One region of the Promicromonospora aerolata genome, then DNA from elsewhere that is predicted to be linked to it. Evidence: predicted binding sites of a transcription regulator. Region 1 holds the regulator's gene; each other region holds the start of a gene.
What was found. The regulator LexA, encoded in region 1, represses DNA repair genes until DNA is damaged. The targets are predictions, from matches to a motif close to TCGAACANNTGTTCGA.

Region 1 (9,775 bases):
ACGTCGACGTCGCCGGGCCGGATCCGCACGACCTCGTCGACATGGCCCGCCGCACCTACGCCGCGCGCGGGCGGCCCATCCGCCTGGTGCCGACGTGGAGCGGCGGCATCTTCGATGCGACCATGGCGGGCGACGTGCTGCTCCCCGGTGCTGGCGCGAGGATCACCTCGACGCCGTTCGACGGCTGGCTTGCCGAGGAGCGCGCGGGGCAAGGTCAGACGGACTGACGCCCCTGGCCCGGGGGTAGTGCCGACGGCACCCTCCTCGCTCCCGGATCACAGGACGACGGCTGCGAGGAGCCGGTCGAGGACCCGGTGCGCCGCGTCCCGGGCAGCACCCGCCGTCGGCTGCTGCGCGATCCAGAGGGCCGCCTCGTTCATGGCACCGGAGAGCTGGGCCGTCGTCGCGTCGAGCAGGCGCTCGTCGACCCCGACGTCGGCGAGCGCCTCGCGCAGGTGCACCACCGAGTTCTCCGCGTCGAGCTGTCGCCACTGCTCCCAGCCGAAGACGGCGGGGGCGTCGACGAGCAGCACGCGCACGGCGGGCGCGGCGGTGATCGCGTCGAGGAACGCGTGACAACCGGCGCGCAGCGCCGCCCGCGCGTCGGTGCCGGCGCACTGGGCGGCCGTGGCGACGGTCTCGGCGACGTCCGACTGGAGCTGAGCGGCGACGGCGCGGAAGAGCCCCGCCTTGCTCCCGTAGTGGTGGTACACCGCGCCGCGCGTCACGCCCGCCGCCCGGGCGACGTCGTCGAGCGAGACCTGGGCGAAGCCGCGTGCGGCGAGCAGGTCGGTGGCCGAGGCGAGGATCTCGCGGGCGGTCCGGGCGGCGTCGGCCGCGGAGGCACGGGGCACGAGCACTTCCTTTACGTACGGACTGTATGTAACCTGACGCCTTACATACACACTGTATCCAAAGGGGTCCCTCATGACCGTCACCAGCTTCTACCCGGTCCTCATGTCGCGGGACGTCGCCGCTGCGGCCGCGTTCTACCGCGAAGGCCTCGGCTTCGAGACCACCTACGACTCCGACTGGTACGTGAGCCTGCGGCTCGGCGCCTTCGAGCTCGCGCTCCTCGCCCACGACCACGCCACGATCCCGGAGGGATACGGCGCGCTGCCGCGAGGTGTCGTCGTGAACCTGGAGGTCGACGACGTCGACGAGGTCCATGCCCGCCTGACCGGACGGGACGGGATCGTCCCGCTGCTCCCCCTCCGGGACGAGGACTTCGGACAGCGGCACTTCATCGTCGCCGCACCCGACGGTGTCCTGCTCGACGTCATCCAGCCGATCCCGCCCACGGCCGAGTTCGCGGAGGCCTACGCCGTCCGTGAGTTCGGTCGGTTGGGATGAGATCGGTCGTTTAATGGACCGATCTCATCCCAACCGACCGAATTTACCGGCCCTGCTCGTTGGTCACCCCACCTCCACCTCGGTTCACCCTCCCCGGAGCAGGCAGGACGCCCGGCGGGCTGGAACGATTGCCCGGTTCTGCACGCCGCTGTGAGGGGAGACGCACGTGACCGGGTACGCCGTCGTGGACGTGGAGACCACCGGGCTGTTCCCCGGCGGACAGGACCGGATCGCGGAGATCGCGATCGTCCAGGTCGACTCCGACGGCCGGGTCGAGAACACCTGGGCCACGCTCGTCAACCCGGGACGAGATCTCGGTCCTCAGCTGATCCACGGCATCAGCGCCGCCGACGCACGCCACGCGCCGACGTTCCACGACGTCGCCGGGGTGGTGGCCGAGCTGCTGCGCGGCCGCACGTTCGTGGCGCACAACGCCCAGTTCGACCGTCGGTTCGTCTGGCACGCGTTCGCCACGACCGGGTACGACGTCCCGCTCATCGCACCCACCACACTGTGCACGATGCGCACGGGCGCACAGCTCTACCCCACGGCTCCGCGCTCCCTGGCCGGCGCCTGCTTCCACCACGGGGTCACCCTCGGCTCGGCGCACGAGGCTCTCTCCGACGCCCGCGCCGCCGCAGACCTGTTGCGGATCTACCTGGCCGGGGTCGCCTTCACCGGAGCGATGGACGAGCCGCGCGACGTGTGGGAACGCCGGGCCGGTGCGGCCGGGCTCGTCGCTCACCCGGCCGTGACGAAGAAGGTACGCCTGGTGGTCGCCGCCGACCCGGACTCGATGTCCGGCAAGGCTCGCAAGGCCGAGTCCTACGGCATCCCCGTCGTCAGCGAGTCCGGGTTCCAACGCGTCCTTGACGATCTCGCCCGTTCCACGGCAGCGGACACCAGAGCTGCCCGATAGCTGCGCCGCGGCGAGAGAGTTCGACGCGACCAGGCATGCTGTACCCATGCCGAAGATCTTGCCCTCGAGCCCCACCGTGATCGACGACGACAGCGAGGTGCGCTTCGTCGCCGGCGGCGACCAGTTCGCGATCCGTCTCAAGGACGGGCACCTGCACGTGCGCGCCATCGACACGAGCGGCAGCGGGGCACAGCTCGCTGTGATCCCGACGTCGCGCAGCACCCTCAACCTGCAGATCGAGCACCCGGTCGCGCCCGGGCCCGTGGATGTGGAGGGCCCGACGTTGCGCTGAATCAGTCGCTCGGTGGTCCGGCGCCGAAGATGGCGCGGAGCGGTAGGTCGATGGGTGAGTCGGTGAGCGGTGTACTGAGGGCTACCGCGCTGCGCGGGTAGGCCGAGAGCTCGTCGTCGGTCAACGGCGTCCGGCCCGCCTCGGCCGAGTCCGGTCCCGCTGGATCCGACGCCGCCAGAAGAAGGTGGCCGTGCACCCATTCGGTGAGGAACAGCGTGGCCCTGGCCGATCGGCTCGTGTCCCAGCCGAGGGAATCGGCGAAGAAGGTGAGCAGCGCCTCGTGGAGCGCGAGGGATCCCGGACCGATCACTGGCTGGCCGGCCAGGAGCTCGACGTGCCGCGGGGAGTCGCCGAACGTGCGCAGTAGGTGCCGGAGGAACTCGCCCAGGGCGGTTCGCGGATCGTCGCCCTGGAGAAGGCCGAGGTCGAGCCGCGTGAGGAAGCCGTCGCCGAGAGCATTGCGCAGCTCCGCCATGGTCGGCACGTAGGTGTAGATCGCGTTCGGCGCGACGCCCGCCTCCTGCGCGACGGCGCGCAGGGAGAGCCCGGCGATTCCCTTGCTGCGCAGCACCTGGTCGGCGGCCTCCAGGATGCGAGCGCGGGTCAGGTCGCCCCGTGGCCCGCGACGTCGTTGCTGTGACATCTCCCGATGCTACAGTGCCGAATTGTGCAGCGAACAAACAATGCCCCGGCGCGCGTGGCTCTGGTCTTCACGGCGCTCACCCTTCTCGTCGTCACCGTCCTGTGCGGTGTGTTCCTGGCCGCCGGATGGACCCTGCCCGACTGGATCGTCGTGGTCGGGCGCTGGATTCCCGCCCTGGTCTCGCTCGTGGTCATGCGGCTGTATCCGCTGCCCGGCGGTCTCGCGACGTGGTGGGCGCTGCGGCCCGGCGGATGGCGGCGCCTCCTGCTCGGCAGCGGGGTCGCCGTGGCCGTGCTGCTGGCGGCCTACGGCGCGACGGCCCTGCTCGGTAGCGTGCTGGGGATCGTCGCTCCCCTGCCCTGGGCGGACCTCTCGTCGATCCTGCTGTTCGTGGTGCCGTTCGTCCTCGTCTACTCGCTGAGCACCTTCGGCGAGGAGGTTGCGTGGCGTGGCTACCTGCAACGCCTGCTCTCGGGATGGGGCTTCTGGCGCTCGTCCGCGGCCATCGCGGCCGTGTGGGTGCTCTTCCACGTGCCCCTGCACGGCACCCTGGCCCTGCAGGGCACCCTGCCATGGCAGGCACTGCTGGGCAGCACGCTCCTGCTGTTCCCCCTCGGCCTGCTGCTCAGCGCAGCGGTCTGCCGGTTCGGCAGCGTCTGGCCCGCTGTCTTCGCTCACGCACTGCCGATGTCGGCCCTCAACCTGGTACGCGACCCGGGCGCTCTCACCTCCGGACCGTTCTGGTCGTTCACGGCCATCAGCGCCGTCGTCCTCACCGCCGCAGCCGTCCTGCTCGCCCCCCGTCGCGCCGCAGAACCAGTCCAGTAGGCCCGTGCACCGTCGCCGGCGTGGCGCGGATCTCCCCCGCCCGGGGGAGCGAGGTCACCTCAGACAGTGAGGGAAAGGGGTGCCCGTGGGTGGAAACGTAACGCCCATGAACGTGAACCCGATCAGGCCCGAGCCCCGCACCGGACCTCACCGTCGCCTCGACCTCGCCACCCGGTGGCTGGCGCCATCGTCCCTGGTGGCCTGCCTGGCCGCCGGCGTGCTGGCAATGGTCCACCAGCCCTACGACTCCGTGGCGCGGATGAGCCCGGCGTGGTTCGTCCTCGCCGGTGATCCCTGGTGTATCCGGCACTCAAGGTCTCCTGGGCCCTCGGCAGCTCCTGGGCGGCACCGCCCGGCGCGGTGGGCGTCGTCGACGCCACCTTCGTGGTCACGATCGCGCTCAGCATCGCGGCTGTTCCTGCACTGGCGGTCGCGCTGCGCTGGTGGGACCGGCCCGCCCCACGCTGGGCACGACCGGCGGCGCTCCTCGGTGGCATGGTCCTCACCTCGATCGGAGCGTCGGGCTTGTGGACCACCTGGACCGACTTCTTCGCCGGTCGGCTCGGCCCGGGGGACGAGCTCGTGGGCCTGCTCGTCTACGGCGGATGGCTGGTGTGGGGGTTGTCCACGATCACGGTGTCGCGTCGCCTTCAGGCATGAGCACATCGACGAAACTTTCAGCACTCAGAGTCAGGAGCAAGGATGAGGCTTGACCACGCAGCAATCTTCGAGCAGGCCTGGGACGCCCCTGGCACCACGTCGGTAGAGCTGCCACCGGTGGCGGTGAACGACGTGCTGCGCGACCGGTACGACGTCCGGCCACCATTCAGGTATACCGGCTCGCAGCTGTGGGACATGGAAAGACGCAAGGCCACGGCGCCGGACAAGTACATCCCGACGGTCGTGCGCCCGGGCAGCGCCGATACGTTCGAAAGCGTGCACCATGGCGAGCTCGAGGACTTTACCCGCGTCTCGGATCAGCGGCTGTGGACCGACCCGGAGCGCTACGCGACGGTGATCGAGCACGTCCGCCTCGATCACGAGAACCGGCGTGCGTTCTTCCTCGGCACCAACAGCTTTCGCGCACCCGACGGCCGCCTCCTGACGGCCGGCGCCGGGCAACCGCTCTTCCACGTCGAGCACTCCGTCGGCGGGAACGAGGAGGCCCCGCTCAACCTCTGGCGCATCGTCCACCTGACCGACACGCCCGACCCGGCGCTGGTCGCCGCCTTCGACCAGCTCGCGAACGAGCAGTACCTGCGCGTGTTCCTAGAGGTCCACCTGCGGGAAGACCTCGGACGCCGGCTGGTCCGGCGGTGACCTGCGTGTTCTCCCGTGCCCTCATCGTGACGTTCTCATCACACCAGCTTCCTCCCGGTGCGACATGAGGTACGACGAAGGCCGCTGATCTGGTCGTTCACCAGGTCAGCGGCCTCCACCACCGAGGATCAGCCGGACTTGCGGCGGAACATCTTCTGCACGGGACCGGTCGTCTCCGAACCGTGTACCGCACCGGTGTTCACGTCGCCGGCGGCGGTCCGGTGCTGTGCCGCGTTCTTGCGGTCCAGCGCCTCCTTGAACCGTGCCTTCGCGTCCTTGCTCGGCGCCGTCGCGACCTTGGGCTCCTCAGCGCCCTGGGTCTCGACCTCTGCCTCCTCGGCATTGGGCTTCTCGTCCGTCACACCGATCACCTCCTCTTGTTCCGGGGGTCCCTCGATCGGGTCCGTCGTCCGCCCAGCCTGCACCACGGCACACCTGGGTGCCAACATTTTTCACGGGTGCCCGGGCCGGGGGGAGAGCCGCGTGACGGCCTGCCTCAGGCCTGCTGGGCGGCGGCCCGCTCCGCGCGCTCGGCACGGAGCGAGGTGATGGCGCTCTCGAAGTCCTCGAGCGAGTCGAACGACTGGTAGACGCTGGCGAACCGGAGGTAGGCCACCTCGTCGAGCTCACGGAGCGGGCCCAGGATCGCGAGCCCTACCTCGTAGGCGTCGATCTCCGCGCTGCCGTTGCTCCGCAGGGTCTCCTCGACGCGTTGGGCCAGGATCGCCAGGTCGTCGTCACTGACGGGACGTCCCTGGCATGCCTTGCGCACGCCCGCGGCGACCTTGTCACGACTGAAGGGCTCGGTGGCCCCGGAACGCTTGACCACGGACAGGCTGGCGGTCTCCACGGTGGTGAACCGTCGGTTGCAGTTGGGGCACTGCCGGCGGCGCCGGATCGACAGGCCGTCGTCGGCGGTCCGCGAGTCCACCACGCGCGAGTCGGCGTGGCGACAGAACGGGCAGTGCATGCTCACTCCTGCGGGGTCGTCCACCGACCGGAGGCCTCCGGTCGCGTCCCGACGGTAAGCGGGCAAACCACCCCCATGCAACATCGCCACACCATTTGACGATGATTCGACGCCCCTGGTCACTCCTTGGGAAGGAGCAGCAGCTCCCCGACCCGTAGCGCACCCGAGGACATCTGGTTCAGCTCCTGGAGCCGCGCGACGGCGTGCCGGACATCCTCGCCGGGCTCCGCGATCTCCTGGGCGAAGCCCCAGAGCGACTCCCCCGGCTGCACGGCGTGCACCCGGACCTCCGTCGGTTCACCCGGTGCGCTGGCGACCGCCGTCGCACCCCAGGTCACCATCGGCGCGAGCAGGAGCATGGCCAGCAGCACGAGCGCCACCCGGCCACGTCGGGTGAGCCGCAGGCCGGCCAGCCCGAGCCGGTCGGCCACCGTGCGCGACCGGGCCGGCGAGAACGTCGGCACCGCGGTCGGCCCGGACGCCGGTGCGTACGACCGGCCGTACGCCGGTGCATACCTCTGCCCATACGCCGGGGTGTACTGCCGCAGCGGGATCACGTCCCCCATGGCCCCTCCTCGAAGAGTGACTGAGCTCTTGTCGTTCATACAAGCGTTCGTCGAACGCCCGTACCATTGTGTAGCACGGGACACCGCCGATGTCGAGACACGCTCGAACATTCGTTTGAGCCGAGCGAGTTTGTGATCTAGAGTGGGTGACGTAGGGAGAACATTTGTCGGAACGGGAGGGGCACGGGCATGACGGGACGGGACGGGACCAGCGACACGAGAGCCGTCGACACGGCACCAGCTGTCGACATGACACTCCCTGGCGTCGCCACGCTGGACGCGCCAAGCGACAAGGCGGTCGCTGACGTGCACACGATCTCGCCGACAGACCGCCTCACCGAACGGCAGCGCCTCGTGCTGGACACGATCCGGCAGTCGTTCGAGACGCGGGGCTACCCGCCGTCGATGCGTGAGATCGGCGAGGCCGTCGGGCTGGCCAGCCCGTCGAGCGTCAAGCACCAGCTCCAGATGCTCGAGAAGAAGGGCTTCCTGCGCCGCGACCCGAACCGGCCGCGCGCGATGGAGCTCGTGGAGCCCCTGGCCGAGCAGGTCGACAAGCCGACACGCGGCGAGATCCACTGGCCCGAGCCGCGGCGCAGCGGCCAGGTCCACTGGGGCAGCTCGGTGCCCGACGACGCCAGCACCCCGCCGCCGTCGTACGTTCCGCTGGTCGGTCGGATCGCCGCCGGTGGCCCGATCCTGGCGGAGCAGGTCGTCGAGGACGTCTTCCCGCTCCCCCGCCAGCTGGTCGGTGACGGTGAGCTGTTCCTCCTCAAGGTCGCGGGCGACTCGATGGTCGACGCCGCGATCTGCGACGGGGACTGGGTAGTGGTGCGGCGGCAGAACGTCGCCGAGCAGGGCGAGATCGTCGCGGCGATGATCGACGGCGAGGCCACGGTGAAGACGTTCAAGCAGGCGGACGGCCACGTGCTCCTGCTGCCGCAGAACCCGGCCTACGAGCCGATCCCGGGTGATGAGGCACAGATCCTGGGCCGCGTGGTGGCCGTCCTGCGCAGCCTGTAGGGCTTCACGACAGAGAGGTCCCGACAGCTCCGACCAGCGGAACGGCCCGCCGGTCGGAGCAGTCGGGACCTCTTGCGTCGCTCGGCGGCCGAGGCCGTCGCTCAGAAACCGAACCGCTTCTGGACCGCCCGCACGCCGGCCGCCGAGGCACGCAGCCCCGTCAGCTCGTCGTCGGACATCGGGACCCGTACGGAGTCCGTGACGCCGCGACGGTCGACGAGCGACGGCACGGACAGGCACACGTCGCTGATGCCGTGGTAGTCGTCCAACAGCGAGGACACGGGCATGATCCGGCGCTCGTCGTTGAGGACGGCCTCGACGATGCGGGCACCGGCCAGACCGACGGCGTAGTTGGTCGCCCCCTTGCCCGCGATGATCCGGTACGCGGAATCGACCACCTCGTGGTGCACCTCCGAGCGTACGGCGGCATCGATCGGCGGGTGTCCGCCCAGCGGCACCCAGTCCAGCAGCGGCACGCCACCGATCGTGGCGGAGCTCCAGAGTGCGATCTCCGAGTCGCCGTGCTCCCCGGCGATGTACGCGTGCACGTTCCCGACGGCTACGCCGCACCGGTCGGCGAGCACCACGCGCAGCCGCGACGAGTCCAGGACGGTACCGCTGCCGAACAGCTGCTGCCGGGGCAGGCCGGAGATCTTGAGCGCCGCGTAGGTCACCACGTCCACGGGGTTGGTCACCATCAGGTACGTCGCGTCCGGGGCGACCTCCACCAGTCCGGGCAGGATCTGGTGCATCAGTCCGATGGTCGCCTCCGCGAGGTCGATCCGGGTCTGCCCGGGCTTCTGCTTCGCGCCGGCGGTCACGACCACGACGTCCGCCCCCGCGCAGACGCCCACGTCGTCCGAGCCGACCACCTGTGCCTGGGACGTGAACATCAGACCGTGCTGCAGGTCGAGCACCTCGGCCTCCACCTTGGCCCGGTTCACGTCGTGCAGGGCGATGGTGCGAGCCGAACCCCGGGTGAGCGCGGCGAAAGCGAGGGTCGAGCCGACCGCCCCGGCTCCCACCACCGCCAGCTTGGTGGTGCGTGAGCCGGACGGCTGCGCGCCCTGGACGTCCGACGGGGCTGTCATGTCCCCAGGCTAGGTGTCGAGCCGCGCCAGCGCGGCGCGGACCAGCGCGGAGTCGGTCGTGGGCCAGAACCCGGGCATCGACCGGGTGAGGAACGACGCGTACCGTGCGGTCGCGAGCCGGGGGTCGAGGACCGCCACGACTCCGCGGTCGTCCATGCTCCGCACGAGGCGTCCGGCGCCCTGCGCGAGCAGCAGGGCGGCATGCTGCGCCGATACCGCCATGAACCCGTTGCCGCCCGCCTGCTCGACGGCCCTGGCGCGTGCGGCCTTGACCGGATCGTCCGGCCGCGGGAACGGAATGCGGTCGATGAGCACGAGCTGGCACGACGGCCCCGGCACGTCGACGCCCTGCCACAGGGACAGGGTGCCGAACAGGCAGGCGGTCGGGTCGTCCGCGAACTGGCGCACCAGCGTGGGTAGCTGGTCGTCGCCCTGCGCCAGGATCGGGAAGTCCAGCCGCTCACGCATCGCCTCCGCCGCCGCGTTCGCGGCGCGCCGGGACGAGAACAGGCCGAGCGTGCGACCACCGGCGGCCGTGATGAGCTCCGCGATCTCGTCGAGCTGCGCCTCCGTCGTCGGCTCCCGGCCCGGCGCCGGGAGGTGCCGCGCCACGTAGAGGATGCCCTGGCGCGGGTAGTCGAACGGACTGCCGGCGTCCAGACCCTGCCAGGGCGGGGCGTCCTCGCCCTTCAGGCCCAGCGTTCCGGCCACCGGCTCGAACGTGCCGCCCAGTGCCAGGGTGGCCGAGGTGAAGACCCCGGTCGCCTCGC
Region 2 (9,775 bases), 870 kb from region 1:
GGGTGCTGTCGGGCAGTGGGATGGGTCTGGTCTACCCGACTCTGTCGGTCCTCACGCTCGACCTCGCGGCGCCGCACGAGCAGGGTTCGGCGTCGTCCGCCCTGCAGGTCGCCGACGCCGTCGCGGCAGCCATCGCATCGTCGGCGACCGGCGCCCTCCTGTGGGCCCTCTACGACGTCGCGGGACTGACCGCGTACGCAGCGGTGCTCGGTCTCACGAGCGTGCTGGCGTTGACGACCGTGCTGCTGGCCGGCCGGACGCGGGTCCTCCGGGCATGACCGTCGCGGAGGCGGCCCGACTCCGGAGTCAGCCGGAGTCAGCCGGCCTCCGCGGCCGTCGGAGCCCGTCGGTCAGGCTGCTTCGGCAGCAGGTGGTCCGGCCTCCGGTGGGGGTAGTGCGTCGAGCGAGGGTAGGGCCTCGAGAGCGTCGGGCAGGCGGATGCGATGCCCACGGGCATCGGTGAACGCCCACCCGGTCTCCACGAGGGCTCCGAGCGCGCCGGTACCCGGTGCCGGCTTGCCGGTCCAGTGCATGACAATGCCTCGGGCGTCCACGAGCTGATGGTGGAACCAGCACAGCAACGCACTGTTCGCGACCGAGGTCTGCCCACCGTCAGCCCAGTGCCGCACCGCATGGTGCACCTCGCACCGCGACGGCGGCTGATCACACCCCGGATACACACAATGCCGATCCCGGGCAATCACCGCACGACGGATCTGCCCCGTCACCGTCCGCTGCGCACGACCCACATCCACCACCGCACCATCCGGCCCGAACACGACCCGCGTGACCGCACCATCACACGCCAACCGCCGCAACAACGCCCGGGGCACGCGTCCACCCGCCTCGGTGAACACCGGACCACCAGCCGACAGCGCTCCGGACACCGACGGCATGGCCGAGCCCCCACCCGCCACCGCCGTCGTGCCCGCTGCGCCGGCGCTCGCCCGGCTGCCGCGGGCGGGCGTGGCCTGCCCACAGGTGAGGCACAGCCCCTCGCGGGTCCGGGTGACCTGCGTGACCAGCTCCGACCACGACACGGTCACGTTCAAGTGCGGTCGGATCGCCGCGCCCGGGGAGGCCTGATCCGTATCCAGCACGACCCGGGCCACGTCTGCCAACCCCTGCGCCCGACGCTGCGTCGACGTGCGCACCTCTCCGGCCGCGGGCGCACCCATGACCGCGTTCACCGCCGCCGAGACCAGCAGGCCGTGCTCGTCGGTCAGGAACCCCGCCACGTGATAGCCGCCCAACGTCTTGGACAGGTCCAGGAACTCCCCCTGCGCGGCCTTGTCGTCCTCGATGTCGTCCGTGCCCGGATCGGTCACCGTCGCGAACCGGCGCGCCACCACACGAAACCGGTCCGCGTTCAACACACCCGCCTCACGCAACACCAGACCCTCACCGGTCACCAGCGTCCCGTCCGCGACCGCCTGCTCCAGCACCGCGGTGATCCGCTCCCGTGTGCGAGTGCCGTCCGGATCATCCAACGGGTCCGGGAAGTCCACAGACACGCTCTGCACGAACTGCTCGGGCGTGGTCGTCTGCCCCGTACGGGTATCGACCAACCACGCCAACGCGTCCGTGCGGGTCTCGCTCGTCGGCGCGACCTCCGCCATCACCCGCGCATGATCCACACCCAGCCGCCCCGCGACCAGCTGCTCCCGCGTCACGGGCAACGCCGTCGCCAGCCGGCGCGCCATCGCCACGTCCCTACCCGCCGTCGCCGACGACACCCCCTCACGCAACCGCAACCACGCCCGGAACGTACGCGCCATACCACCCGACCGCCACGAACCCTCCCGCTCGACCCGCTCCAGAACGGTGTACCGCACCCCGTCCAGACGACCGGTCACCCGACGGATCCGCGCATGCGCCTCCACCAGGCGCGTCACACTCGGCGCGTCCCACCCGTTCAGCACCTCCGGACCGACCAGGTCCGCCAGATCACCCACCGCATCCTCGAGCCGGCCCAGCACCTCCTCGAACGAACCCATGGCAGGCGGACCGTCGGACGCCGTGCCGTACATCGACCGCTCCACCGATCCGCCCCCTCTACCTCTAGCTCTCCAACTCTGACTACATCCATTATCTCGAACATTCGTACGCTTCGCAGCGGCAAACCAAGATCTGTGGACAACTCTCCCGACCCGGTCGGCAGTTCCCCCGGCATCACTCTCGGGAACGCCCTGGCGCGCACGCCGTGCCCTGACGGCACCGGCCCGGGAGCTCCCGAACCCGGGCGACGGCGCCGGCCTCGCGCAGCGCCGTCCGCGGAGCGATGCTGTGCAGATGGACGAGTTCACCGAGTACATCGCGAGCCTGGACGGCTCGGTGCGGGACGCCGTCGAGCGCGTGCGGGCCCGCGCGCTGCGGCTGGTCCCCGCCGCCGAGGAGGGCATGAGCTACGGCATGGCCGCGCTGCGCTACCGGGACAGCCCGCTGGTGTCGGCGCGGGCCACGGTGAAGCACATCGGGCTGTACCCGTTCAGCCCGCCGGCGATCGAGGCGCTCGCTCCCGAGCTGACGGGCTTCTCGACGTCGAAGGGCACCATCCGCTTCACGCCCGAGCAGCCGTTGCCCGACGACGTCCTGGACCGGCTCATCCTGCTCCGGCGCGACGAGATCGACGCGATGCGCTCGCACTGATCGGTCGCACTGATCGATCACCCCATAGCCGACCCCATACCCGATGCGACGGTGCTGTCACGTCTGACGCCCGCATCTCGTCATCGGAGCATGACGCGAGAGCATGTCCTCATGACGGAACCCGACACCTCGCACCCCGGTGGTGCGCAGGCCGGTGCGGAGCACGGCGGCGCGCTCCCCCACGACACCCGCCTCGACGGCGCGGCGCTGGACCGGCTGCGCCCTCTGGCGTTCTCGGTGGCGTATCGCATGCTCGGCAGCGTGGCCGAGGCGGAGGACGTGGTGCAGGAGGCGCTGACACGGCTCTCGCAGGCCGACGGCGTGCGCAACCCGGATGCGTTCGTGACCACCGTGACGACCCGGATCGCCATCGACGTGCTGCGGTCCGCCCGGGTGCGGAGGGAGTCCTACGTGGGCGACTGGTTCCCCGAGCCTTTGGTCGGGCCGGTGACGTCGAACCAGCCGGTCGCCATGGCGGCCATGCCGCCGGACGCCGCGGCGCACGCCGAGCTGGCCGACGATCTCTCGACGGCGTTCCTGGTGCTGCTGGAGACCCTCACCCCGACCGAGCGGGCGGCGTTCCTGCTGCACGACGTACTGGGCTTTCCGCACAGCGACGCGGCCGAGGTGATCGGCACGAGCGAGGTCGCCGCCCGCCAGCTGGCGTCACGCGCCAGGCGACGGATCGCCCGGCAGCGCGGCGCCGGCGCCGGACGGGCAGGATCCGCGGAGCCGGGATCCGGGGAGGCACCCGCGAGCGCCGCTCCGGTCCGGTCCGAGGGTCGTTCGAGCGGCCAGCAGGGCGACCGGCCGCGCGACCGGCCGCCCGTCCCGACGGGTGAGCAGCAGGGCGACCGGCCGGGTGAGCGGCCGAGGGAGCAGCCGGGCCGCCGGCCGGGCGACCGCTCGGGCAGGGCGCGTGCCGACGAGCTCGTGACCAGGTTCCTGGCAGCGTGCGAGGAGGGCGCCGTGGACTCGTTCCTGGAGCTGCTCGCCGAGGACGTCGTGATGGCCGGTGACGGGGGCGGGAACGTGCCGAAGGGGATGTCGATCGCCCGGCCGGTCACGGGGCAGGTCGCAGTGGCGCGCCTGCTGGCGACCTTCGTGCGCCGTGGGGGTCCGTTCTCCTTCGAGCGGGCCCTGGTGGGTGGTGAGCCGGGTCTGCTCATCCTGGCCGACGAGAGCGTCGGTGGCGGTCTGATCGGTACCTGGGCGTTCGAGGTCGCGGAAGGGAAGCTCGTGGGCATCCGGGGCGTGATCAACCCGGACAAGCTGCGGCACCTGGGGCCGTTGGCCGATCTGCCCCGGATCCAGCGGTGGCTGCGTGGGCCCGGGCGGCGCCCGCCCCGTCGCGGGGCCGACGCCCCTCGCGGGGCCGACGCCCCTCCGCCCGCCTCGTAGGCGGAGCGGCGTGCACGCCGGCGGTCACGCGTCGGCTACTGGTGCTTCCTGGACGAACCACATCAGGACGAGGCCGAGGAGGACCACGGCGATGATGCCGAGGGTGCCCCAGATCGTCGCTCCCGTCACGGCGATGAGGATGGTCCAGAGCCCGTGCGACATCCAGGACGTCGCACGGCCGGTGGTCGCGTAGAGGCCGAAGATCTCGGACTCCTTGCCCGCGGGGGTCACGCGGGCGAGGTAGGAGCGGGAGGCGGCCTGCGCGGGGCCGACGCACGCGGACAGGACCAGTCCACCGACCCAGTAGACGACGGGGCCGAGGTCGCGCAGGAAGACGACGGCGAGCCCGGCGACGACGATCACGCTGAGCGTGCTGAGGATGACCGAGCGGGGTCCGAAGCGATCGTCGGCCCGGCCGATGAGGATGGTGCTGACTCCGGCCACGAGGTTGGCTGCGATGCCGAAGATGATGACCTGGTCGGGGCTGAACCCGAAGCTCACGCTGCCGATGATGGCGCCGAAGGCGAAGACGCCGCTGAGGCCGTCGCGGAACACGGCGCTGGCCAGGAGGAACCAGAAGGTGCGCCGGGCGGTGCGCCACAGGCCGAGGATGTCGCGGTAGAGGACCGCGTAGCTGGCGAAGAAGCCGACCTTGGCCCGGCCCTTGGTGGGCGGCAGCTCGGGTACGAAGGCGAAGATCGGCCAGACGAACGCCACGGCCCAGACCGCGCAGCCGACCGCTATGACGCGGTAGGCGAGGCCGTTGTCGGTGGGCATGCCCCACCAGCCGGCGCCGTTGGCGATCACGACGAGCAGCAGCATGAGGATGCCGCCCATGTAGCCGAGGCCCCAGCCGAGTCCGGAGACCTTGCCGACGGTCCTGGGCGTGGCGACGGAGACCATCATGGCGTTGTAGTTCACGCCCGCGATCTCGCTGAGCACGCTGCCGAGCCCGATGACTATCGCGCCGAACACGAAGTAGGCGGGGTCCGCCTCGACGAACCACAGCGCGAGCATGCACAGCACCATGCCGCCGGTGGCGCCGCCGAGCCATGCCTTGCGGCGGCCGGACGCGTCGGCCCGCTGGCCCAGCACGGGGGCGACCAGCGCGACGAGCACACCGGCGAGCGTGGTCCACAGCCCGAGGCCGCTGGTCAGCTCGGCCAGCGCGCGGACCCGCAGCGGGTCGTCGTCGTCGAGGGACGCGACGCTCGGGTCCAGGAACGACTCGGAGATCAGGTAGCTGGCCGTGAACACGAACGTGAGGATCACCGTGTTGAACGGCTGCGTCCCCCAGTCCCAGAGCGCCCAGGAGTAGACCTGGCGGCGTGGGATCCGCACACCGTCCCGGAGCTCGAGGCCGGTCCGCGGGGGTGCCGGGGCGCTCGTCGAGCCGGTTTCCGGCGGTTCAGGTCGGCGGGGGGCGTCGGTCATGGCCGCAGTCTGCCCGCGTCGCGTGAATCGTGGGTGCTGGACCGGTCACGATCTCATACCGACCCGACGCCGTGGGGCGGGCCGGCCGGGCCGGTTCGCGGCGCCGGTCAGAGGGCCAGGTTGTGCCGTCCGACCTGCCGCACGTCGGCGACGCCCGCGAGCGCCATGGTGAGGTCGAGCTCGGCGAGGACGTGCTCGGTGACGGCGCGCACGCCGTCGGCTCCGGCGAGGGCGAGGCCGTAGACCCAGGGCCGGCCCAGGAGCACGGCGTCGGCGCCGAGGGCGAGGGCGGTGAAGACGTCGGCGCCGGTGCGGATGCCGGAGTCGAACAGGACGGGGACGGGTGGCGCCGCCGGGTCGGTGCCTGTGCGGGCGCGGACGGCATCGACCACGGGGGCCAGGGTGTCGAGGGACGCGACGGCGTTGTCGATCTGGCGGCCGCCGTGGTTGGACACGATGATGCCGTCGGCACCGTGGTCGAGGGCCGCGCGGGCGTCGTCGGGGTGCTGGACCCCCTTGACGACCAGGGGCAGGGTGGTGCGCTCGCGCAGCCAGGCGAGGTCGGCCCAGGTGAGGGTGGAGCGGGAGAAGACGTCGAGGAAGGTCTCGACGGCGGCGCGCGCGTACGGCTGGGTGAGGTTGCGCAGCGTGGGTCCGGGGTGGTGCCTGGCCATGGACAGCAGCGAGCGGACGGCGGCGACCGTGGGCCGGGCCGGTGCGGGTCGGGGGCTCGACGACGCGGCGGCGCCGACCCGGGCCTCGACCAGCTGCTGGAACACGGGGTCGCTGAGGTACTGGGCGATGCCCTCGGCGCGGGCGAACGGCAGGTAGCCGAGGTCGAGGTCCATCGTGCGCCAGCCGAGCACGTGGGTGTCGAGGGTGACGACGATGGCCTCGCAGCCGGACGCCTCGGCGCGGGCGACGAACGACTCGACCAGGGCGTCGTCGGACGACCAGTAGAGCTGGAACCAGCGGGGGCCGTCGCCGAGGATCGCGGCGGTTTCCTCCATCGGGGTGGAGGCCTGGGAGGAGATGACAACGGGCAGGCCGAGGCCACGGGCGGCGTGGGCGAGGGCCGGCTCGGCGTGGCGGGGGGCGGCAGCGCGGCCGCCGCGCCGGTGCTGCACGGCGAGCTCCAGCGCGCCAACGGGGGCGAACAGCACGGGCGCCGGCAGGTCCCGACCGAGCAGGGTGGTGGCCAGGGAACGCTCGCCGACGTCGACGAGCTGGCGCGGGACGGTCCGGTACCGGCCGAAGGCCTCGCGGTTGGCGTCGACGGTGCGCTGGGCGCCCGCACCACCGGCGACGTAGGACCAGCCGGCGCGGGTCATCCGGCGCCTGGCGGCGGTGGCGAGCGCGTCGGGGCTGGTGGGGACGGTCGGCCGGTGGCCGTACACCCCGTCGCGGTAGATCGACGACTGCACTGTCCGGCCGATATTGCGCATGCCGGACATCTTGTCATGTGGCTCCGCCCACCGAGCAAATGTACAAGCCCTCTTGTACAACTTCTCTTGTGGAACTAGGGTCGTGGCCATGCCCACCCCCGACGTACGCAGGCTCACCGAGGCCAAGGCACTCGCCGCGCTCGCCCACCCCACCCGCTCACGCCTGCTCGACAGCCTCACGGTCGACGGGCCCGGCACCGCCTCCGACCTCGCCGAGCGGATCGGGCAGGCGGTCGGCAGCATCAGCCACCACATGAAGGTCCTGGCCGACGCCGGGCTCGTCCAGGAAGCGGCGGAGCTCGCGCGCGACAGACGGGAGCGCTGGTGGCGCATCACTCCTGGCCGCGTCTCGTGGTCGCGCACGGACGTGGCGCAGGACCTGGCCTCGACGCGGACCGCCGTCGCCGCCGAGAAGTTCGTGCTCGCCCAGCAGACCGAGCGTGCCTACGAGTGGCTGGAGGTCGCGCAGAGCGCCGACGAGTGGGAAGCCGCCGCGTTCGCCGCCCAGGGCTGGCTGCGTCTCACCCCGGACGAGCTGCGACAGGTCAACCAGGAGCTGCTCGACGTCGTGGACCGGTGGCGGCACCGCGACGTGCCCGCCGACGACCGCGAGCGCGAGTCGGTCTTCCTGTTCGCCCGCGGCTTCCCGGCGCAGCCATGAGTGCGCCCGCCGGCAGCGCACCGGCCGCCACCGACGACGCGGGCCGGGCCCCCGCCGCCCCGCTGTCCCGTAACCGCTCGTTCTCGCTCCTGTGGCTGGGCGAGGGCGTGAGCGTGCTCGGCAACACCATGACGTCCGCCCTGCTGCCGCTGCTCGCCGTCGTCTCCCTGGACGCCGGGCCGCTGTGGATGGGGCTCATCACGGCCGCGGCCTGGCTGCCGTGGCTGGTGATCGGTCTGCCCGCGGGCGCCTGGGTGGACCGGCTCCCCGCCAAGCGGGTCATGATCGCCGCCGACGTCGTCGCCGCGGCGGCCCTGGCCTCGGTACCCGCCGCCTGGGCTCTCGACCGGCTCACCCTGACCCACCTCGTGGTGGCCGCCCTGCTGAACGGGACCTGCACCGTCTTCTTCCGCACCGCCTACGTGGTCTTCCTGCCCCAGGTGGTGGCGCCGGAACAGCTCGAACCGGCGAACGCCCGCCTGTTCGGCACGGAGTCGGCGATGCAGCTCGTCGGGCCGGGCGCCGGCGGCCTGCTGGCACAGTGGCTCTCGGCCGCCCTCGGCCTCCTGGTCGACGCGGTGACGTTCCTCGTCTCGGCCGTCTGCCTGTGGCGGATCAAACCGGCGTACGCCCCGCCGGCGCCGGACCGCGCCGGCGCGGCGGGCGAACCGTTGTGGGCGCGGATCCGCGAGGGCGTCGCGTACGTGCGCCGCGACCGCTACCTGCCGTGGTTCGTGCTGATCGGCGGCCTGTCGAACTTCGGGCTCACCGGGTACACGACGCTCTTCGTGCTCCACCTGGTCCGGGACCTGGGCCTCGCTCCTGCCCAGGTCGGCCTGACCTTCGCCCTGGCCGCGTGCGGCGGCCTCCCCGGCGCCGTCATGGCCACCTGGCTCAGCCGCCGCTTCGGCAACGGACGGGCCTCGACCATCCTGCTGCTGTGCTCCGGCCCGGTCGCCCTGCTGGTGGGCCTCGGCAGCCCGGGGTGGGGCGTCGCCGTACCGGTGCTGGGCAGCTTCCTCGCGGGGCTGTTCATCGTCGCGGGCAACGTGATCCGGGGCGCCTGGCGTCAGCGGTACGTCCCGCCCGAGATCATGGGGCGCGTCACGACCACCATGCAGATGGTCAACTTCGGCACCATGCCGCTCGCGGGGCTCGCCGCGGGCTGGCTCGGCGGAGCCCTCGGAGTGCGGGAGACCATCCTCCTCATGGCCGCGACCCACTGCCTGGCGTGCTTCCTGGTCCTGCTCAGCCCGTTGCGACCGCTGCGCGAGCTGCCGACCCGGCCCGCCGGCCCGCTCGACGGCACCGACGCCCGGCCGCCACGGCAGCAGCCCGCTCGTGGTGATTGATCTCCCACCGACCGCCGTCTAGCATCGGGCGCCCGGGGGTGGAGGGGGTCCGGTGCCTGGTCATGACGTGTTCCTGTCCTACGACTGTGTGATCTCAGGACATCGGAATGGGGTGTCTCGGGTCATCGGAATAGGCGTGTCTCAAGACATCGGCATCCCGCGGCCGGTACACCCCGGTCATGTCCATCAGGAAGCTCGTGATCACGGCCGTGCTGGCCGGTTCGTCGCAGTCCGAGACCGCCCGCCGCTACGGCGTCTCGCAGGGCTGGGTCTCACGACTCATGGCCCGCTACGCGGCCGAGGGTGACGCCGCCTTCGAGACCCGGTCTCGCCGCCCGCACACCACACCGAACGCGACCCCACCTGCTGTCGTGGAACAGATCCTGCGACTACGCAAGCGTCTGACCGAGCAGGGCCTGGACGCCGGCGCCGACACGATCGTGTGGCACCTGACCCACCACCACCAGACCACCGTCTCCCGGGCCACCGTCCACCGGATCCTGACCCGCGAAGGCACCATCACCCCCGAACCCAGGAAACGCCCCCGGTCCTCCTACCTCCGATTCCAGGCCGACCAGCCGAACGAGACCTGGCAGTCCGACTTCACCCACTACCGGCTCACCCGACCCGACGGCACTCCCGGCACCGACGCCGAGATCATCACCTGGCTGGACGACCACTCCCGCTACGTGCTGCACGCCAGCGCTCACCAGCGCGTCACCGCACCCGTCGTGCTGCACACGTTCCGCAAGGCCTGTGAGCAGCACGGACACCCCGCTTCGGTGCTGACCGACAACGGCATGGTCTACACCGTCCGCTACGCCGGCGGCCGC
Region 3 (9,775 bases), 1.4 Mb from region 1:
GAAGACGTAGACCTCGTCGCCGCCGATCTCGAAGCGCAGCGAGTCGAGGAACTCCGCGGGGTCGGCGGTCTCGCGCTGCCAGTCGACGAGCTGGCGCAGCCAGGCCATGTCCTGGTTCTTCGGGTCGTTGGCCCCCGCGCCCGCCGGCGTCTTCTCCTTGTACTTCCAGTGCGCGGCGACGCCGTACTCGGCGCGACGGTGCATGTCGTGCGTACGGATCTGGATCTCGACGGGCTTGCCGCCGGGGCCGATCACCGTGGTGTGCAGCGACTGGTACATGTTGAACTTCGGCATCGCGATGTAGTCCTTGAACCGGCCCGGGACCGGGTTCCACCGCGCGTGCATGGCGCCGAGCGCCGCATAGCAGTCGCGCACCGTGTCCACGAGGACGCGGGTGCCGACGAGGTCGTAGATCTCCGCGAAGTCATGACCACGGACGATCATCTTCTGGTAGATCGAGTAGTAGTGCTTCGGCCGGCCCGTCACGGTGGCCTTGATCTTGGAGCTGCGCAGGTCCGACTCGATCTGGCCCTTCACCACGCCGAGGTACTCCTCGCGCGCGGGGGCCCGCTCGGCCACGAGGTGCACGATCTCGTCGTACACCTTGGGGTACAGGGCCTGGAAGGACAGGTCCTCCAGCTCCCACTTGATGGTGTTCATGCCCAGCCGGTGGGCCAGCGGCGCGTAGATCTCGACCGTCTCGCGCGCTTTGCGCTCCGCCGACTTGGACGGCACGTACTTCCAGGTGCGGGCGTTGTGCAGGCGGTCGGCCAGCTTGATGACCAGCACGCGGATGTCCTTGGCCATCGCGACGACCATCTTGCGCACGGTCTCGGCCTGGGCCGCGTCGCCGTACTTCACCTTGTCGAGCTTGGTGACGCCGTCCACGAGGAGCGCGACGTCGTCGCCGAACTCCCCGCGCAGCGTGTCCAGCGAGTAGTCGGTGTCCTCCACCGTGTCGTGCAGCAGCGCCGCGGCGATCGTCGTGCCCTCGAAGCCGAGCTCGGCCAGGATCGTGGAGACGGCGACCGGGTGGGTGATGTACGGATCGCCGCTCTTGCGCATCTGGCCGCGGTGCGCCTTCTCCGCCACGACGTAGGCACGCTCGATCAGCGCGACGTCGGACTTGGGATGGTTGCTGCGGATCGCCTGCAGCAGGGGCTCGATCGCCGCGGGAGTACCGCCGCTCACGCTGCGCACACCGAGCCGCACCAGCCGGTTCCGCATCCGGTTGCCACCGGGGGGCGTCGGCGGGTTCTTCTCGGGCACAGAAGCGCGTGACACCGTGTTCTCAGCCATGTACGCGCCTCCTTCCCCGGGTCGAACCCGGAGTCGCCAGTCTAGCCCTGGACCTCTATTCCCCGTCCGGCCGGCTCAGTCACCGGACGTCGTGTCCACCCGCAGGAGAGTATCGACGTTGTGGCCCTCCAGCCTGTCCCGGCCGTGGAGTGCCTCCAGCTCGAGCAGGAAAGCCAGCCCGGCGACCACTCCCCCGCACTGCTCCACCAGCCGCGCGGCCGCCTCCGCGGTACCACCCGTGGCGAGCACGTCGTCAATGATCAGAACACGCGCACCGGGGCGAGTGTTCCCGAGCGCAGCTCGATGGCGGCCGAGCCGTACTCCAGGTCGTAGGACACGCTCTCCGTGGGTGGTGGGAGCTTGCCGGCCTTCCGCAGGGGCAGGAAGCCCAGCCCGAGCGCGTGCGCGACCGGCGTGCCGAGCAGGAAGCCGCGCGCCTCCATGCCCGCCACGACGTCGACGCCGTCGGCCAGCGCCAGCCGGGTGAACGCTTCGATCACGTCCGCCAGGCCCTCGGCGTCGGCCAGGAGCGGGGTGATGTCCTTGAACAGGATGCCCGGAGAGGGAAAGTCGGGGACGTCCGCGATCAGGTCGCGAACGCGCGTCGCCCTCTCCGGCAGCAGGCCGGAGAGGGCGACGTCGGTCATGTCGTCTGCCACGAGGCGGAGCCTACCGGCGCCGCTTGGGCTGGGCGTTGTGTCCCTGGTGATGTCCGGGGACGAGCTGCGCGGAACCGGCCGTCGCGGCGGCCAGCATGCTCTCGTCCACGCCGTCGGCCACCAGGCCGGCACGGTGGTCCATGACCTTCTTGGTGTGCTCGGCGATCTTGGGCTCGCTCTGCCGCAGCGCCACGTCCAGCGGCGTCGCGAGGAAGATGGACGACGTCGCGCCCACCGCGATACCGACGAACAGCGACAGCGAGATGTCCTTCAGCGTGCCGGCGCCCAGGAGGAAGCCACCCACGAAGAGGATGCCCGCGACCGGCAGCAGCGCCACCACGGAGGTGTTGATGGACCGGACCAGGGTCTGGTTCACCGCGAGGTTCGCCCGCTCGGCGTAGGTGCTGCGGGTCTGCTCGGTCAGGGCGACCGTGTTCTCCCGCACCTTGTCGAAGACGACCATCTTGTCGTACAGCGAGAAGCCCAGGATGGTCAGGAAGCCGATGATCGTCGACGGCGTGACCTCCCAGCCGATCAGGGCGTACACCCCCGCCGAGACGAGCACGTCGGCGAGCATCGCCACGATGGCGGCGACCGACATGCGCCACGCCCGGAAGTAGGCCGCCATGAAGAGCGACGCCGCGAGGACGAACGTCACGGTGCCCCAGAGGGCCCGCATGCTCACCGACTCGCCCCACGTGGGACCGATGAAGTTCGACGTCACCTCCGTCGCCGGCACACCGTAGCCCTGGGCGAGCGCGTCCTGGAGCTGGTTCGTCTCGTCCGTGTCGAGCTGCGAGACCTGGACGCGCACGGCGTCCTGGCCCACCTGGCTGATGTGTGGTTCCTCGCCCGGAGCGACCTCTGCGACCGCGTCGAGGGCGATGTCCTCGTCCGTGGTGGTCACGCCGGAGACGGTGAGCTCGGAGCCACCACGGAAGTCGATACCGAGGTTGAGCCCCTGGATCAGGATCACGAGGATCGACGCGGCCGAGAAGAGGCCGACGATCGAGAACCAGACACGCCGCTTCTGGACGATCGGGTAGGACCGACGTCCCGTGTAGAGGTCGTTGCCCCACTGGGCGAAGCCGCCGCGAGCCATCAGTGCTTCTCCTCGTTCTGAGCCGCTTCGGCGGCAGCCTTGCGCTCGGCGGCACGCCGCTCCGCGATAGTCATCCTGCGACCGTCCTCGGCGACGCGCGGCGCCGGAGCGACGGACTGTGCCGAGACCAGCTCACGTTCCCGGTCGGGACCGCCCGCGACAGCCGTCTCGACGGCTGCCGGCTTCGAGCTCGTGAACCGTCCGGCGCCCCGGTACCGCGGCTCGACGTCGAGGCGGTCGGGCGAGAGACCCGACGCCTTGTGCCCGTCGCGGAAGAACGGGACCTTGGCGAGCAGCTCCATGACCGGGTGCGTGAACCAGATGACCACCATGACGTCGATGATCGTGGTCAGACCCAGCGTGAACGCGAACCCGCGCACCCCGCCGACCGTCATGAAGTACAGGATCACCGCGGAGAGCAGGTTCACGGCCTTGGCCGCGTAGATCGTGCGGCGAGCGCGCAGCCAGCCGCGCTGGACGGCGAGCCGGAGCGATCGTCCGTCCCGGAGCTCGTCACGGATACGTTCGAAGTACACGATGAACGAGTCCGCGGTGAAGCCGATGGCCACGATCAGACCCGCGATACCCGGCAGGGAGAGGCGGTAGCCCATGCCCCAGCTCAGGAGGGCGATCACGACGTAGGTCATGGCACCCGCGACGACCAGCGACATCACGGTCAGCAGGCCGAGCGAGCGGTACTGGAACAGCGAGTAGACGACGACCAGCGCCAGGCCGATGAGGCCGGCGAACAGGCCGCGCTGCAGCTGCTCGGCACCCAGGGTGGCCGAGATCTGGTTCTGGCCGTTCACGTCGAACGTCAGCGGCAGCGAACCGAAGCTCAGCTGGTTGGCCAGCGTGGCCGCCGAGTCCCGGGTGAACGAGCCGGAGATGACCGCCTGCCCGTTCGTGATCGCCGCGTTGCTGCTGGGCGCGGAGACGATCAGGCCGTCGAGGACGATGGCGAACTGGTTGCGCGGCGCCTCGAGCGGCGTGAGGCGCTCCGTGGTCTCACGGAACTTCGTCGTGCCCTCGGAGTCGAAGTCGAGGGTGACGCCCCACTCGTTCGAGACCGTGCCGTTGGCGCCGGGCACCAGACCGGAGGCGGCCGACGTCAGGTCGGTGCCGTCCACCTCGACGGGGCCGAGGATGTACTTGGCCGCACCGCTCTGGTCGCACGTGACGAGCACGCGGTCCGGGTGGTCACCGCCGCCGCCCTGCAGGTTCTTCGGGTCGGTGCAGTCGAGCTGGTCGAAGAGCTGCTGGACCGCGGGCGTGATCTGGGCCAGGTCGCTCGGGTCCGTCGGGTCGACGTCCTTCGCTTCCTCGGCCGCCTTCTTCTCCAGCTCTTCCCTGCTCTGCTCGCCGGTGGCGGCGTCATCGCCCGTGCCACCCTTGTCGCCCTCGGCACCGGCGTCGTCGCCGGAGCCCTCGGCCGAGGCGGACGGCTGAACCGTCGGCATGGGGTTGCCCACGGTCAGGACCGGGCGGAACTTCATCTGCGCGGCCTTCGAGATCAGCGCGATGGTCTCGTCGTCGACCACGCCGGGGATCTCGACCACGATCTGGTTGCTGCCCTGGCTCGCGATCTCGGCCTCGGTGACGCCGTTGGCGTCCACTCGCTGCCGGATGACACCGATGGCCTCTTCCATCGCCTCCGGAGTCACCTCCGACCCGTCGGAGGTGACGGCCTGCAGGATGATCTGGGTGCCCCCCTGCAGGTCGAGTGCGAGGCCAGGAGCCAGGCTCGCGCCATCAGGATTATCGCTCGACTTTCCGTCGAGCTGCCAACCAGCCAGTAGGGCGCCGAAGGGCAGCAGGATCGTCAGGATCGTCAGGAGCACGATCGTGCGAACCGGCCGCGAGCGCCGGGTGTCAGTCGCCAACGTCTGTCTCTTCTCGTGTGCGCGCCGGGGTACGTCCGACACGGGTTCGGCGCCGTCCGGGTTCACCGGACGGCGCGGCCGTCACTTGCCGTCCGCGTCGGCGTCCCGTCGCTGCTGCTCCCGGTACTCGCGCTTCGCGGTGTCCAGGTCTGACAGGTCGTCGGGAACGTCGGTCGCGTCGGGGCTGATCGTACTTGCCGTTTCGCTCTCCTCTGTGACGTCGGACTCATCGGCCGCGTCGTCGGCGTCCACGTCGTCGGCGACGGGCTCCTCGACCTTCTTGGAGATGGCGGCGCGGAGCCAGGTGGTCGGGCTGCCCGGGAAGGACTCGATGGTCACCTGGTCGGTCGACTCGTCGACGTCGACCACCGTTCCGATCATGCCGGAGGCGGTCATGACCTTGGTACCTGCGGTGATGTTGTTGCGGAACTCCGCTGCCTCGCGCTGCTGCTTGCGGGTGCGGGACGACATGAAGAACATCACCACGAGGAGGATCGCGACGAGAATGAGCATTTCCACGGTAAAGGTCCTTGTTCGATTGCGGTGTCGGATGTGCAGCGCTCGCATGCGTCGCGCAAGTACGACGAGGATCCAACCCAGTGTAGTGCTCGGGGTCGAATCCTCGATCGTCGCAGCAAGGCGCACCACATGAACAACGTCAGGGGTCGAGCAAAGTTCCCGTCCCGGGGGCCTCGGATCCGCGGCCGGGCTGTTGCGCGGGCGGGACGAGCCCCAGGTGCTCCCAGGCGGCCGGGGTCGCCACGCGCCCCCGTGGGGTGCGTCCGACCAGGCCCTCGCGCACGAGGTAGGGCTCGGCGACCGTCTCGACGGTCTCGGCCTCCTCGCCCACGGTCATGGCCAGTGTGCTCAGGCCCACGGGCCCGCCGCCGAACCTCGTGCACAGGGCGGTGAGCACGGCGCGGTCGAGGCGGTCCAGGCCGATGGGGTCCACCTCGTAGACCTCCAGGGCGGACCGTGCGGCGTGCAGGTCGAGGCGCCCGTCGCCGCGCACCTGCGCCCAGTCGCGTACCCGGCGCAGCAGCCGGTTGGCGATGCGGGGGGTGCCGCGGGAGCGGCCGGCGATCTCGTGCGCCGCCGCGTGCTCCAGGTGCACGCCGAGCAGCCCGGAGGAGCGCAGGATCACGCGCTCCAGCTCCTCGGGCGAGTAGTAGTCCATGTGCCCGGTAAACCCGAAGCGGTCGCGCAGCGGGGCGGGCAGGAGGCCGGAGCGGGTGGTGGCGCCGACGACGGTGAACCGCGGCAGGGCGAGCGGGATCGCCGACGCGCCGGCACCCTTGCCCACGATGACGTCGACCCGGAAGTCCTCCATCGCGACGTACAGCAGCTCCTCGGCCGGCCGGGCCAGGCGGTGGATCTCGTCGATGAACAGCACGTCCCCCTCCTCGAGGGAGGACAGGACGGCGGCCAGATCGCCCGCGTGCTGGATGGCCGGACCGCTGGTGAGCCGCATGTGCGACTCCAGCTCGCCGGAGATGATCATGGCGAGCGTGGTCTTGCCCAGACCGGGCGGGCCGGACAGGAGCACGTGGTCGGGCGGGTTGCCGCGCGCGATCGCCGCCTGGAGCACGAGCGAGAGCTGGTCGCGCACGACGCGCTGACCGACGAAGTCGTCGAGCCGCTTGGGGCGCAGCGCGGCCTCCGCGGCGCGCTCGATCTCGTCGGCGCTCGGTGTGACGAGGCGCTCCCGCTCGCTGGTCGAGCCGGTCCCGGTCGACGCCTCAGCCACGGTGGCCGCCCAGCAGGCGCAGCGCGGAGCGGAGCGTGGCGGCGACCTCGTCGGCGGCCACGGCGTCGGTCCCCGCCTCGGCCAGCACCTTCGCGACGGCGTCGTCGGCCTGCTTGGCGGGCCAGCCCAGGCCGGCGAGGGCCTCCACGACGCGCTCGGAGTGGTCGGCCGGGTTCGTGGCGGACGCCGCCGGAGAACCGTCCGCCGCGCCCGCCGGGGTGCCCGACGGCGGTCCGAGCCGGTCGGCCAGCTCCAGGACGATGCGCTGGGCACCCTTCTTGCCGATACCGGGGACGCGGGTGAGCGCGGCGAGGTCCTCGCCCGCGACGGCGCGGCGCAGGGCGTCCGGCGTGTGCACGGCGAGCATCGCGAGCGCCAGGCGCGGCCCGACCCCCGACACGGTCTGGACGACCTCGAACACGTCCCGCTCGTCGGGGTCGCCGAACCCGTACAGCGTCATCGAGTCCTCGCGAACCACCATGCTCGTCGCGACCCCCGCCGTCTCACCGACGCGCAGCCCCGCCAGCGTGGTGGGCGTGGCGTGCACCAGGTAGCCGACGCCGCCGACGTCGACCACCGCACGGTCGAGGCTCACGTGGGCCACGGTTCCCGTCAGCGAGGCGATCACGGGCTCCCCTTTCTTGCGTCCGGACACGGTTGATGCCCTCAGGGCCCTCAGGCGGCTGAGCCCGCCGAGGTCCGATCGAACGTTCGTGCGAGGAGCCTAACAAGGCAGGCCGCGCCCCCGAGCGGGCCACGCCGCAAACCGCCCGACTGCAGAGTTGGTTGCGGCCTGCGCCGCCGACTGCAGAGTTGGACGCGGTAAGAGGCTCTGGATCCGCACCCAACTCTGCAGTCGACAAGACAACGTGCCGACAATGTCTGCAGTTAGCCGGATGGGGTGCCAGGGTCCGGGGGCTGCACAGGCATCGGCCGGGGAATCACCGGCGGGTGCGCTGCTTGGCGGCCTGTTCCGCGGCCGCCCAGGCCCGCTGCGCCGGCGTGAGCTCGTGCCGGTCGCCGCCCTGCAGCGCGCCGGCCGGCCGCCACAGGTGGCAGACCGCGAGCGCCAGCGCGTCGGCGGCGTCAGCGGGCCGCGGTGCCTCGTCGAGGTCGAGGATGCGGGTGATCATGGTGGTGACCTGGGCCTTGTCGGCCCGACCGGAACCGGTCACCGCCGCCTTGACCTCCGACGGGGTGTGCAGCGCGACGGGCACGCCCCGGCGCGCAGCCGCCACCATGGCCAGCCCGGCAGCCTGGGCGGTCCCCATCACCGTGCCGACGTTGTGCTGTGCGAACACGCGCTCGACCGCAACCACGTCGGGTACGTGCTCGTCCAGCCACGCGTCCAGACCTTCGGCGATCTTCAGCAGGCGCAGGTCCGTGGACGTCTCCGCGTCGGAGCGGATCACCCCGACCGCGACCATGCGGGCCCGTCGCCCGGGAAGGGAGTCCACCACACCGACACCGCACCGGGTCAGACCAGGGTCAACTCCGAGAACGCGCATGACGTCACGTTCTCACGAGGCCGGGCGCCCGGCCGGCAGGCTCGACGAACGAAGCCTGACCGGCCAGAACGTCACTCCTCGTCGTCCAGGGCGGCCATGACCTCGTCGCTGGCGTCGAAGTTCGCGTAGACGTTCTGCACGTCGTCGCTGTCCTCGAGCGAGTCGATGAGGCGCATGATCTTGCGTGCGCCGTCCACGTCCACCTCGACCTGCATCGACGGGTGGAAGATCACGTCCGCGGAGTCGTACTCGATGCCGGCGTCCTGGATGGCGGTCCGCACCGGCACCAGGTCCGTGGCCTCGGTGAGGACCTCGATGGCCTCGCCCTGGTCGGTGACGTCCTCCGCGCCCGCGTCGAGCGCGGCGAGCATGACCTCGTCCTCGCCGACGCCCTCGGTCTTCGGCACCACGATCAGACCCTTGCGGGAGAACAGGTACGACACGGAGCCCGGGTCGGCGAGGTTGCCACCGTTACGGCTGAACGCCAGGCGCACCTCGGAGGCCGCGCGGTTCTTGTTGTCGGTCAGGCACTCGACCAGCACGGCGATGCCGTTGGTGCCGTAGCCCTCGTACATGATCGTCTGGTAGTCGACGGCGTCGGCGCCCTCGCCCGAACCACGCTTCAGGGCACGCTCGATGTTGTCGTTCGGTACCGACGACTTCTTCGCCTTCTGCACCGCGTCGAACAGCGTCGGGTTGCCGGCGAGGTCGCCGCCACCCGTCCGCGCCGCGACCTCGATGTTCTTGATCAGCTTCGCGAAGAGCTTGCCGCGCTTGGCGTCGATCGCGGCCTTCTTGTGCTTGGTCGTGGCCCACTTGGAGTGACCTGACATGCCTCTACCTGACTCCTTGCATTTCCGATGGCTCTTTCAATGGCGTCGAACGGTGGCGGGACCGCTCAGCCGCCTGCGACGATGCTGACGAACAACCCGTGCACACGCGTGTCCCCCGTGATCTCGGGGTGGAACGCGGTGGCGAGCAGCGGCCCCTGCCGTGCTGCGACGATCCTACCGGCGGCGGCCACCGGACGGCCCTGTGTATCCACAGCGGGGATGCGCGCCAGCACCTCGACGTCCCGGCCCGCCTCCTCGATCCAGGGGGCACGGATGAACGCGGTGCGCACCGGGCCGCGCCGCCCGGTCGGGGCATCTGCCGCGTCGGAGATGCCCGCGAACTCGAGGTCGGTCTCGAACGAGTCGACCTGCCGCCCGAAGGCGTTGCGCCGCACGACCACGTCCATCCCGCCGATGGTCCGCTGGTCGGCGGTGCCGTCCAGGATCCGGTCCGCGAGCAGGATCATGCCCGCGCACGAACCGTAGACCGGCAGCCCTTCCTTGATCCGGGCCTGCAGCAGGTCGTCCAGGTCGAAGATGCGCAGCAGCTTGTCGATGGTCGTCGACTCCCCGCCGGGGATCACCAGCCCGTCGACGGCGGCCAGCTCGGCCGGACGTCGCACGGTCACCGCGCGCGCACCCACGGACTCCAGGGCGGTCAGGTGCTCTCGGACGTCGCCCTGCAGGGCGAGGACTCCAACGGTCGAGGTTGTCACAGCCATCGATCTTACGTCGCGCCACGGT

Region 2: ACFSL2_RS04080 (HNH endonuclease signature motif containing protein) is a predicted target of LexA. The motif match lies at 2,094-2,109, and genes of this name have one in related genera.
Region 3: ruvA (Holliday junction branch migration protein RuvA) is a predicted target of LexA. The motif match lies at 7,394-7,409, and genes of this name have one in related genera.

Annotation. Positions count from the first base shown of each region.
Region 1 is NZ_JBHUHF010000001.1:1,763,119-1,772,893, forward strand. It holds gene ACFSL2_RS07975 (SDR family oxidoreductase) at 1-227, shown strand, start outside; gene ACFSL2_RS07980 (TetR/AcrR family transcriptional regulator) at 276-854, opposite strand; gene ACFSL2_RS07985 (VOC family protein) at 928-1,353, shown strand; gene ACFSL2_RS07990 (exonuclease domain-containing protein) at 1,520-2,272, shown strand; gene ACFSL2_RS07995 (hypothetical protein) at 2,319-2,564, shown strand; gene ACFSL2_RS08000 (TetR/AcrR family transcriptional regulator) at 2,566-3,207, opposite strand; gene ACFSL2_RS08005 (CPBP family glutamic-type intramembrane protease) at 3,232-4,035, shown strand; gene ACFSL2_RS08010 (hypothetical protein) at 4,333-4,695, shown strand; gene ACFSL2_RS08015 (hypothetical protein) at 4,738-5,355, shown strand; gene ACFSL2_RS08020 (DUF5302 domain-containing protein) at 5,484-5,717, opposite strand; gene nrdR (transcriptional regulator NrdR) at 5,852-6,325, opposite strand; gene ACFSL2_RS08030 (LysM peptidoglycan-binding domain-containing protein) at 6,445-6,891, opposite strand; gene lexA (transcriptional repressor LexA) at 7,141-7,914, shown strand; gene ACFSL2_RS08040 (L-lactate dehydrogenase) at 8,016-9,005, opposite strand; gene ACFSL2_RS08045 (ATP-dependent DNA helicase) at 9,015-9,775, opposite strand, start outside.
Region 2 is NZ_JBHUHF010000001.1:896,286-906,060, reverse strand. It holds gene ACFSL2_RS04085 (MFS transporter) at 1-278, shown strand, start outside; gene ACFSL2_RS04080 (HNH endonuclease signature motif containing protein) at 351-2,030, opposite strand; gene ACFSL2_RS04075 (iron chaperone) at 2,293-2,649, shown strand; gene ACFSL2_RS04070 (sigma-70 family RNA polymerase sigma factor) at 2,761-4,050, shown strand; gene ACFSL2_RS04065 (MFS transporter) at 4,075-5,484, opposite strand; gene ACFSL2_RS04060 (alpha-hydroxy-acid oxidizing protein) at 5,592-6,929, opposite strand; gene ACFSL2_RS04055 (ArsR/SmtB family transcription factor) at 7,018-7,590, shown strand; gene ACFSL2_RS04050 (MFS transporter) at 7,587-8,942, shown strand; gene ACFSL2_RS04045 (IS481 family transposase) at 9,122-9,775, shown strand, end outside.
Region 3 is NZ_JBHUHF010000001.1:361,576-371,350, reverse strand. It holds gene ACFSL2_RS01690 (RelA/SpoT family protein) at 1-1,299, opposite strand, end outside; partial or broken gene ACFSL2_RS01685 (adenine phosphoribosyltransferase) at 1,375-1,946, opposite strand; gene secF (protein translocase subunit SecF) at 1,969-3,060, opposite strand; gene secD (protein translocase subunit SecD) at 3,060-4,943, opposite strand; gene yajC (preprotein translocase subunit YajC) at 5,025-5,456, opposite strand; gene ruvB (Holliday junction branch migration DNA helicase RuvB) at 5,602-6,690, opposite strand; gene ruvA (Holliday junction branch migration protein RuvA) at 6,683-7,318, opposite strand; gene ruvC (crossover junction endodeoxyribonuclease RuvC) at 7,632-8,198, opposite strand; gene ACFSL2_RS01650 (YebC/PmpR family DNA-binding transcriptional regulator) at 8,270-9,031, opposite strand; gene pdxT (pyridoxal 5'-phosphate synthase glutaminase subunit PdxT) at 9,097-9,753, opposite strand.